One region of the Brachybacterium sp. AOP25-B2-12 genome, then DNA from elsewhere that is predicted to be linked to it. Evidence: riboswitches for the same ligand, from Rfam matches in the RefSeq annotation. Region 1 holds a riboswitch; the other holds the start of a gene.
What was found. Region 1 has a riboswitch for thiamine pyrophosphate ahead of ACT3TZ_RS13050 (TenA family protein). Riboswitches for the same ligand answer to the same signal wherever they lie in the genome.
Positions count from the first base shown of each region.

Region 1 (4,558 bases):
GATCTCTCCCGCGCAGAAGCCCCGCCAGGCGCTGTTCTTCGATCGTGACAGCGGACGGACCCAGGGCGTGCTGGCCGTGACCGAGGTTCCGCTGGCCTGGTGGAGGGATGAGGTCGGAGCCCTGGCCACGGACGACGTGCGCGAGGGCGGTGTCGTCGCATGAACCGGGTGCACGCCAGCCCCGAGGACCTCGAGCGCTTCGCCCGACGTCTCCGGGGGATCCAGGACGACGTCGAGCGGTTCAACCGGGAGCTCGAGCGGACGCTCGAGACGATCGACTGGCGCGATGGGGTCAAGGACCGCATCGACAACGATGTGCGCCAGGCGGTCAAGGGCATGCGGAGGTTCTCCCATGCCTTGGGCGAGCACTCCCGGGAGGTCGACTCCAAGGCGCGCACCCTGCGCGAGTTCCTGCGGTGAGCGCGTCATGACCGCCGCCCATTCCAGTCAGGAGGCGCTGCAGCGCTCCGCGCGCGGGATCGCCGTGTTCGGCGCGGCGATGATCGCCGGTGATGCGGCCGCCCGGAGCTCCCTGCGATCGCACGAGGCCCGGGCCGCCGAAGCGCTCGAGGGCCGACGGGCGGATCATCACGATGCGCAATCCGAGCTCGGGTCCGCCCGAGGTGCGCTCTCGGCCGCGCGGACGCGGGTCCAGGCGGCGCAGGTCGAGGTCAGCCGCGCCCATGCCGCCGTGGACCCGGATCCTCGCTACTCGGGTCCTGGTCTGGCCCGGCTGCGGGCGGCGGAGGGATCGCTGTCCGCGGCCCGGTCCGATGAGTCCCGTGCCGAGCAGCAGGTCGTCCGGGCCCGCCGTGCCCTCGCCGAGGCGGAGGAGGCGATGCGGCGGTGCCGAGCCGCGGGGGAGAGGATCCACGCCGCCTCCGAGCGCTACCGGCGTTCGGCGCTGAGCTACGTGGGGATCAGCGGCGCGCTGATCCTGCGGGGGCGAGCACAGCTCGGTCGGCTCTCCGGTCTTCTCGACGAGTACCACGCGATCGGGGCGTACGGCTCAGCTCCCGGCGCGTCCGCCGCGTCGTCCGGCGGTCCCGGTGCGGGAGCTGCCGCCGGGGGCTCGGGATCGTATGCTGCCATCGCCGGATGGGAGAGCCGATGGGGGCTGACGACAGTCCCGCTCCGCGACATCGACACGGTGGGCTCGGACGAATGCTCGGCCCGCGACCGCTGGGACGTCGAGCGCTTCGAGAACGCCCTGCCTCCCCTCCTCGCGGGCGAGGACTGGGAACGGCGCATCGACGCTGCCGATGCGGCATCCGGCCGGTCGGGTGAACGCACCTTGCGTGAGGTCGTGCGCAGGCTGCTGGAGAACCCGGTGACCGTGCTCCCCGGGCCGCCCCTGCACGTCGTGGCGGGCAGGGGGCACGTCGCCGCGGCCCAGCGGGCCGGGCTCACCGAGCTCCCGGTCCGCTGTCTGGCGGGCGATGCCGCGGACGACGCCGGCGTGCGGGTGGACGGCGGTGTCCGATGAGCGAGATCCGCGACGGTGCCGACCGTCTGCGCCGGACCTCGGAGGACATAGGTGCCGCGTGGCAGGACGCGGCGTCGAGGCGATTCCGTCGCGAGGTCGTCGACGGCCTGGTGGTCGCGGCGGTCGCACTCGACGTCGCCGAGTCCCGAGCGCAGCAGGAGATCCGGGAGGCCTCGCGTGACCTCTGACCGCAGTCGGCGCGCCAGAAGGGCACCCATGCGCCGCCCCGTCCCTGCAACCCGTACGAGTTCCCCAAACCCGAGGAGGGTCCCGTGACCGAACAGCAGCTGCGTGAACCCCCCGAGCGGGACACGAGCGTCCCGCGGACAGCGGAGGAATCCGCCCGCCGACGCGCCCTGGTGTGGCTGATCGTCAAGCTCGTGCTGGTGGTGATCGCCGTCTGGCTCGTCCTCACGGGGATCTCGGCGTGCTTCTCCTTCCTCACGAGCGCAGGGTCGACGGGCGCCCTCGGGGCACTTCCTGCGCTGGGAGGAGTGGTCGGCTGAGACCGGTCGGCAGTGCTGGGCGGGAAGACCGCCGTCAGAGGATCGTGCGCTGCTCCGGATGAGGGGAGATCGCCGGTCGAATGCCGTGACAGGTTCATCGACGCTGTGGGCTGTGGGCTGTGGGCTGTGGGCCGTGGGCTGAGGGCACGTGGGGTCACGGGACCAGGACGGTTCGTCGTCCGCGGGCCTCAGTCGTCCCGGGGGCCGGGAGCTGCGCTCCCTGGCCACCCGCGCCCCCACCCCGTACGCTCGACCTCGACACGGGGTGCCCCATCGGGGGCTGAGATCACACCCGGGAACCTGATCGAGTTCGTACTCGCGGAGGGATGTCATGGACGGTCTGCCGGGGTCTGCCCGCACGTCCGCCGACCCTGTGTCTCCATCCCGGGGCTCTGCGCCCCGTCACCGAGACGCGGCCCTGCGGGGCCCACGGAGAGGCAGCCATGACCGAGACCTTCACCCAGGCGCTGCGGCGCGAGAACCAGGAGACGTGGGAGCGGGCCACCGGGCACCGGTTCGTCCGTGAGCTGACCGAGGGCACCGTCCCGGATCCGGTGATGGCCGGCTACCTGATCCAGGACCATCGCTTCCTCGACAGCTTCCTGGTGCTCCTGGGATCGGCGATCGCGTCGGCGGACACCTTCGCGGCGCGGATCCGCCTGTCGCAGTTCGTGGGGGAGGTCGCAGGCGACGAGAACACCTACTTCCTGCGGTCCTTCGAGGCACTCGGCGCGCCCGAGGACGCCCGCGCGCAGGTGCCCGACACGGCCGCGACCGCGGGGTTCACGGCACTCTTCCGGGAGGCGGCCGCGACCGGGAGCTACTCGGCGGCCCTCGGTGTGCTGGCCGTGGTCGAGGGGCTCTACCTCGACTGGGCGCAGAACGCCCCCCAGCAGCGACCTCAGAGCTTCGTCCACGCGGACTGGATCACCCTGCACGACAATCCGGCGTTCCGTGACGTCGTGGCGTTCCTGACCGCGGAGCTGGACCGGGTGGGGCCGGCCGATCCGGAGGCCGCCCGGGCGTTCTTCGCCCGCGCCGTGGACCTCGAGCTGGCGTTCTTCGACGCCGCGTACGCCCACCCTTTCGCGGGGGATCCCGCATGAGCCTGTTCGAGCTGCTGCGGGCGGAGAACGAGACGGACTGGCTGGCGTACACGCGCCACGAGTTCGTGGAGCGCCTCGGCGACGGAACCCTGCCGCTGCCCGCCTTCCAGGACTACCTGCTGCAGGACTACCGGTTCCTGCTGCATTTCGCCCGCGCCAATGCGCTGGCCGTCTACAAGAGCCGCGACGCCGCGCAGATCGCGCAGGCCGCCGATGCGCTGGCCACGACGATCACCGAGACCAGCCTGCACGTGCGCCTGGCCGGACGGTCGGGCATCGAGCCGGATCAGCTCGCAGCCGTGCCCGAGAAGCAGGCCACCGTCGCGTACACCCGCTACGTGCTGGACACGGGCATGGCCGGTGACCTGCTCGAACTGGACGTCGCGCTCGCGCCGTGCGCGATCGGCTACGCGGAGATCGGCCGGGAGCTCGCACCGCGCCTGGCCGAATACCCCGAGCATCCGTACGCGGAATGGATCGCCGAGTACGCGGGGGAGGATTTCCAGGCGGCGTCCCGGCGGGCCGAGGAGCATCTGGACCATCTCGCAGGCGGCCCGCTCTCGGAGGGGCGGATCGCCCACCTGGTGGAGGTGTTCGGCACCGCGACCCGGCTCGAGGCGGAGTTCTGGCAACAGGCTCTCGTGTGAGGCCGGACGGGGCCTCGGTGCATCCGAGCGGGACGGGCACGGCACTGAGCGGGCTTGGGCCGCCTGTGCCTCCAGTGCGGACGAAGGTCCCCGGACTCAGGCGTCGGCCAGCACCCCGAGCACGGCCTCCCCGTACTCCGCGAGCTTCTTGGCGCCCACCCCGCTGACCTGGCCGAGCGCCCCCACGGTGGGCGGATGCGCGTCGATGATCCCCACCAGCGTGGCGTCGCTGAACACCATGTACGGGGCGATCTTCTTCTCCTGGGCCACGCTCGTCCGCCAGGCCCGCAGGGCCTCGAAGATCTCCCGCTGGGCGGGCTCGAGGGCATCGGCCGCCCGGGAGCGCGACCCGGACCCGGACGAGCGCGAGCCGCCCGCCTTGGCGGGGGCGCGATCCACGGCCAGCTGCACCGTCGTCTCGCCGCGCAGCACCGGGCCGGCGTTCGGGCCGGGGACCAGCACCCCGTAGTCGCCCACGGCCTCGACGATCCCGCGGGCCAGCAACTGACGCAGGGCCGTGCGCCACTGGCGCTCGGAGAGGTCCTGGCCGATCCCCCAGACGCTCAGCTGGTCGTGGCGGGACTGCCGGGAGCGGTCGTTCTCGCGGCCCAGCAGCACGTCGATCACCTGCCCGGAGCCGAAGCGCTGATCACGCTCGCGGTCCAGGCGGATCACCGCCGACAGCAGCTTCTGCGCGGCAACGGTCGCATCCCAGGTCTCGGGCGGGTGCAGGCAGGTGTCGCAGTTGCCGCAGGGCTCGGACTCCTGGCCGAAGTACCCGAGCAGCTGGACCCGGCGGCAGGTGACGGTCTC
Region 1 covers NZ_JBQSXW010000020.1:40,352-44,909, forward strand. Annotated here, with positions in the region: gene ACT3TZ_RS13025 (FtsK/SpoIIIE domain-containing protein) at 1-163, shown strand, start outside; gene ACT3TZ_RS13030 (hypothetical protein) at 160-420, shown strand; gene ACT3TZ_RS13035 (hypothetical protein) at 428-1,486, shown strand; gene ACT3TZ_RS13040 (hypothetical protein) at 1,483-1,674, shown strand; gene ACT3TZ_RS13045 (hypothetical protein) at 1,759-1,992, shown strand; TPP riboswitch at 2,244-2,336, shown strand; gene ACT3TZ_RS13050 (TenA family protein) at 2,436-3,098, shown strand; gene ACT3TZ_RS13055 (TenA family protein) at 3,095-3,745, shown strand; gene recQ (DNA helicase RecQ) at 3,842-4,558, opposite strand, start outside.

Region 2 (4,558 bases), on a different contig from region 1:
GCTGCACCAGGGCGGCCTGGGGCTGCCCGACGAGTCCTACTACCGCGACGAGCGCTACGCCGAGGTCCGCGAGGCCTACGTCCACCACCTCGCACAGCTGGCCCGGCTCGCCGGCCTCGAGGGCCGCCCGGGTCTCCTCGAGGGCGACGCCGACGAGATGGCCCGTGCGGTCCTGGAGCTCGAGACCGCGATCGCGCATGCGCACGTGGACGTCGTCCGGGTGCGGGACTCCGAGAAGTCCGACAACCCCATGGACCGCGCGGCGCTGGCCGCGACCTCCCCCGGCTTCGACTGGGACTCCTACGTCGAGGGGACCGGCGCGGACGCCGTCGCCTTCGACGTGGTCAACGTGGGCCAGCCCGAGTTCCTGTCCGCGGCCGCCCCCGTGTGGGCCGGCACGCCGCTTCCTGTGCTGCGCACGTGGCTGGCGCTGCACACCGTCTCGGCCTACGCCCCGTACCTGCCCGCGGATCTCGTCGCCGAGGAGTTCGACTTCTCCGGGCGGGTGCTGTCCGGGGCCGAGGAGCTGCGTGAGCGCTGGAAGCGGGGCGTCGCCTTCGTCGAGGGCGCCGTCGGGTTCGACGTGGGACGCCAGTACGTCGACCGGCACTTCCCGCCCACCCACAAGGAGCGCATGGACGCCCTGGTCACCGCCCTGCTGGACGCCTACCGCGCGTCCATCCAGGACCTCGACTGGATGACCCCCGAGACCCGTGAGCGCGCCCTCGACAAGCTCGAGCGCTTCACCCCCAAGGTGGGCTACCCCGAGCGGTGGCGCAGCTACGAGGGACTCACGGTGGACCCCGAGGACCTCGTGGCCACCGTCCGTGCGAGCCGCCGCTTCGACGCCGCCTACGAGTACGCCAAGGTCGCCGGGCCCGTGGATCCCTACGAGTGGCACATGACCCCGCAGACCGTCAACGCCTACTACAACCCGGGCGCCAACGAGATCGTGTTTCCCGCGGCGATCCTGCAGGCCCCGTTCTTCGACGCCGACGCCGAGGACGCCGTGAACTTCGGCGGGATCGGCGCCGTGATCGGCCACGAGATCGGACACGGCTTCGACGACCAGGGCTCGAAGTACGACGGCGAGGGCAACCTCCGTTCGTGGTGGACCGAGGCCGACCGCGAGGAGTTCGAGCGGCGCACCGCCGCCCTGATCGCCCAGTTCTCCGAGCTCAGCCCCCGCGAGCTGGACGACTCGCACACGGTCTCCGGCGCGCTGACGATCGGGGAGAACATCGGCGACCTCGGTGGGCTGTCGATCGCCGTCAAGGCCTACCTGCGCACCGCCGGGGACTCCGCGGCCGTCGAGCTCGACGGCCTGACCGGTCTGCAGCGGCTGTTCTGGTCCTGGGCCACCGTGTGGCGCGGGAAGAACCGTCCCCAGGAGTCCGTGCGACGTCTGGCCACGGACCCCCACTCCCCCGCGGAGTTCCGGTGCAACGTGCCCGTGGGCCACATCGACGCGTTCTACGACGCCTTCGGCGTGATCGAGGGCGATGCGCTGTACCTCGCCCCCGCCGACCGCGTGCGGATCTGGTGACCGCGTGAACGACGACGCCGGGTCCGGCGCCGACTCCGCCGTCTACCGGGGCACCACGACCCCGGGCGTGGTGGGCTGGACGCGCGTGGGGATCGTGGTCGGCGCGGCCCTCGTCCTGGCGGTGGTGCCCCTGCTGGGCGGGATGACCAGCGGGCCGGCGCTCGCGGTGTTCGCCCTCGTCGCGCTCCTGTCGATCGCGGCATGGACCTGGATGGGGCTGCGCACGACGTTCGTCGTCGACACCGACGGGGTCACGGTGCGCCTGGGCGGGTTCTGGCGCCAGCGCACCTGGCCGCTCCCCGACTTCCGCGGCGTGCAGCTGCGCACGATCCCCGCGGAGCGGCTCGGCGCGACCGTGGGCGGGGTGGGACGCCGCGCGGGCCTGCTCCTGCCGCCGATGCCCGGGGACGTGACCGCTCTGCCGGGTCGCCGCATCCTCACACCCGGGGACCAGCGCCGCCGCTCCAGGATGGTGGTCTCCCGAGCCGGGACGATGGTCGAGATCGTGGGGCGCGGTGCGGAGAACTACCTGCTGTCGGCGGACGACCCCCGGGCGACCGCCGAGGCGCTGGACGCCCTGATCCATCGGGGGCGTCGCCGCCCGTAGCCCCGTGCACGGGGTAGGATCTGCTCGTCATCCACTGACAGGGGAGCACCACGAGGTGCTGAGAGTGCGTGAACGGCGCAGACCCTCGAACCTGATCCGGTCAATACCGGCGTAGGGAGTCGGGATTTCTCTCGTGGCACGCTCGCGCCGGGCTCCGGTGCGCGTGTGCGACGGCCCTTCCCCCGATGGAAGGAGCTCATGATGACCACCACCTCGACGGAGCGCACCGCGCCCCCGTCCTCCCGCGGCGCGGGTCTGGCCTCGCGCCCCCTGCTGAAGTACCGCACGATCGACCTGGTCGTGACGGTCGCGATCGGCGTGGCCTTCGGCGTGGCGTTCCTGGGCTACGGCCAGCTCTACACCCTCCTGGACCCGTTGTTCGCGGCGTTCCGACCGCTGGTCGGTCTGCTGACCGGATTCTGGTTCCTGCCCGCGATCGTCGCCGCGCTCGTGGTGCGCCGCCCCGGCGCGGCCCTGCTCGCCGAGCTCATCGCGGCGTGCCTGGAGGCGCTGCTGGGCGGTCACTGGGGGTTCGGCACCCTCGTCTCCGGATTCCTGCAGGGCGGTGGCGTCGAGCTCGCCTTCCTGCTGACCGCCTACCGGCGCTTCACGCTGCCCGTGGCGATGCTGGGCGGTGTCCTCGCGGCCGCCTTCGAATGGGTCTACGAGCGCTTCGCCTACTACCCGGAGTTCTCGACCTTCTTCGGCCTCATGCTGCTGGTGTTCTTCCTCGTCTCGGGCATCGTGCTGGCCGGGGTGGTCGGCTGGGCGCTGACGCGGGCGCTCGCCCGCACCGGCGCGCTCGACGCGTTCCCGGCCGGGACCGAACGCGCCGAGGAGCGACTGGTCTGAGCGCGCCGACCACGGAGGCGGAGCACCGGGCACCCGACGCCGCCGAGCACCCCGTCGAGCTCGCGCTGGACGGGGTCTCGTGGCGCCCCGCCACCCGGCGTCTGCCCACGATCGACGACCTCACCCTGCACATCGCCCCCGGCGAGCGGGTGCTCCTCGCGGGTGCCAGCGGCAGCGGCAAGTCGACGGTGCTCACGGCGCTGGCAGGGCTCCTGGACCCCACGGGCGGGGACCTCACCGGCACGGTGACCGCGCCGTCCCGCCCCGGTGAGCGCGGTCTGCTGCTGCAGAACCCCGTGCACGCGCTGGTCGGGGAGACGGTGGGCCGCGACACCGCCTTCGGCCCCGAGAACATCGGTGCCGACCACGCAGGGATCCAGCACCGCGTCACCCGGGCACTGCGGGCGGCCTCGGTCGACGTCGGGGCCCGGGACCGGTGCCTGGACGCCTCGGGCGGCCAGCAGCAGCGGATCGCGCTCGCGGGGGCGCTGGCCCTGGCACCCGGCGCGCTGCTCCTGGACGAGCCGACGAGCATGCTCGACGCCGAGGCGGCCGCCCGCGTCCGCACCGCGGTGCTCGAGGCCGTGCACGGCCGCACCCTGGTGGTGGCCGAGCATCGCGTCGGGCCCTGGTTGCCGCACGTCGATCGACTCGTGGTGCTCGGCCCTCAGGCGCACGTCGTGGCCGACGGGCCGCCCGCAGAGCTCCTCGCCTCGCAGCGGCACCTCCTGCTCGAGGCGGGTCTGCGACTGCCGCCGGCCGAGGGCGGCGACGGCACAGCGGTCGAGAGCGCAGATGACGCGGGCACGACCGGCGCGTCGGCGACGCCGGGCGGGGTCGCCACGGCGGACACGGTGGGCGGACCGGACATGGTGGGCGGGCCGGAAGCGATCGGCGGACCGGACACAGTGGGCGGGCTGGACCGGCCGGTCGGGGCTGCCGGGCCGGACGGTGCGGTCAGGAGCGACGAGGTCCTGAGCCTCCGTGGCCTCTCGGTGGCCGTGCGCGGCTCTCGCGGTCCGCGCCGGGCACCCCGGCCCGCTCTCCTGACCGACCTGGACCTGGGCGTCTGCCCCGGCGAGCTCGTGGCCGTCACCGGTCCCAGCGGCAGCGGGAAGACGTCCCTGCTGCGGGTCGTGCTCGGGGTCGATGGGGCGCGCGGCGGCACGATCACCGGTCCGGGCGCGGGGCGGATCGCCTGGGTGCCCCAGGATCCGGAGCACTCGTTCGTGGCCCCGACCGTGCTGGCCGAGGCCACCGCCTCCCCGCGGGCCACCGACCCCGACCACGCCCGTGCGCTCCTGTCTGCGGCAGGCCTCGAGCATCTCGAGCGGGCGAGCCCCTATGCGCTGTCCGGGGGCGAGCAGAGACGCCTCGCCGTCGTGGCCGCGCTCGCGGAGCGTCCGGCCCTGCTCGTGCTGGACGAGCCCACGGTCGGGCTGGACGCCCACCGCTTCGACGCGCTCCTGGGGCTGCTGGCGACGGCCCGGAAGGACGGCTGCGCGGTGCTCGCGGCGAGCCACGACCCCGAGCTCGTGGCCCGTGCCGACCAC
Region 2 covers NZ_JBQSXW010000011.1:22,309-26,866, forward strand. Annotated here, with positions in the region: gene ACT3TZ_RS09470 (M13 family metallopeptidase) at 1-1,546, shown strand, start outside; gene ACT3TZ_RS09475 (hypothetical protein) at 1,551-2,153, shown strand; TPP riboswitch at 2,183-2,288, shown strand; gene ACT3TZ_RS09480 (ECF transporter S component) at 2,352-3,005, shown strand; gene ACT3TZ_RS09485 (ATP-binding cassette domain-containing protein) at 3,116-4,558, shown strand, end outside.
Region 2: linked by a shared signal. The riboswitch ahead of ACT3TZ_RS09480 (ECF transporter S component) and the one ahead of ACT3TZ_RS13050 (TenA family protein) in region 1 are both predicted to bind thiamine pyrophosphate.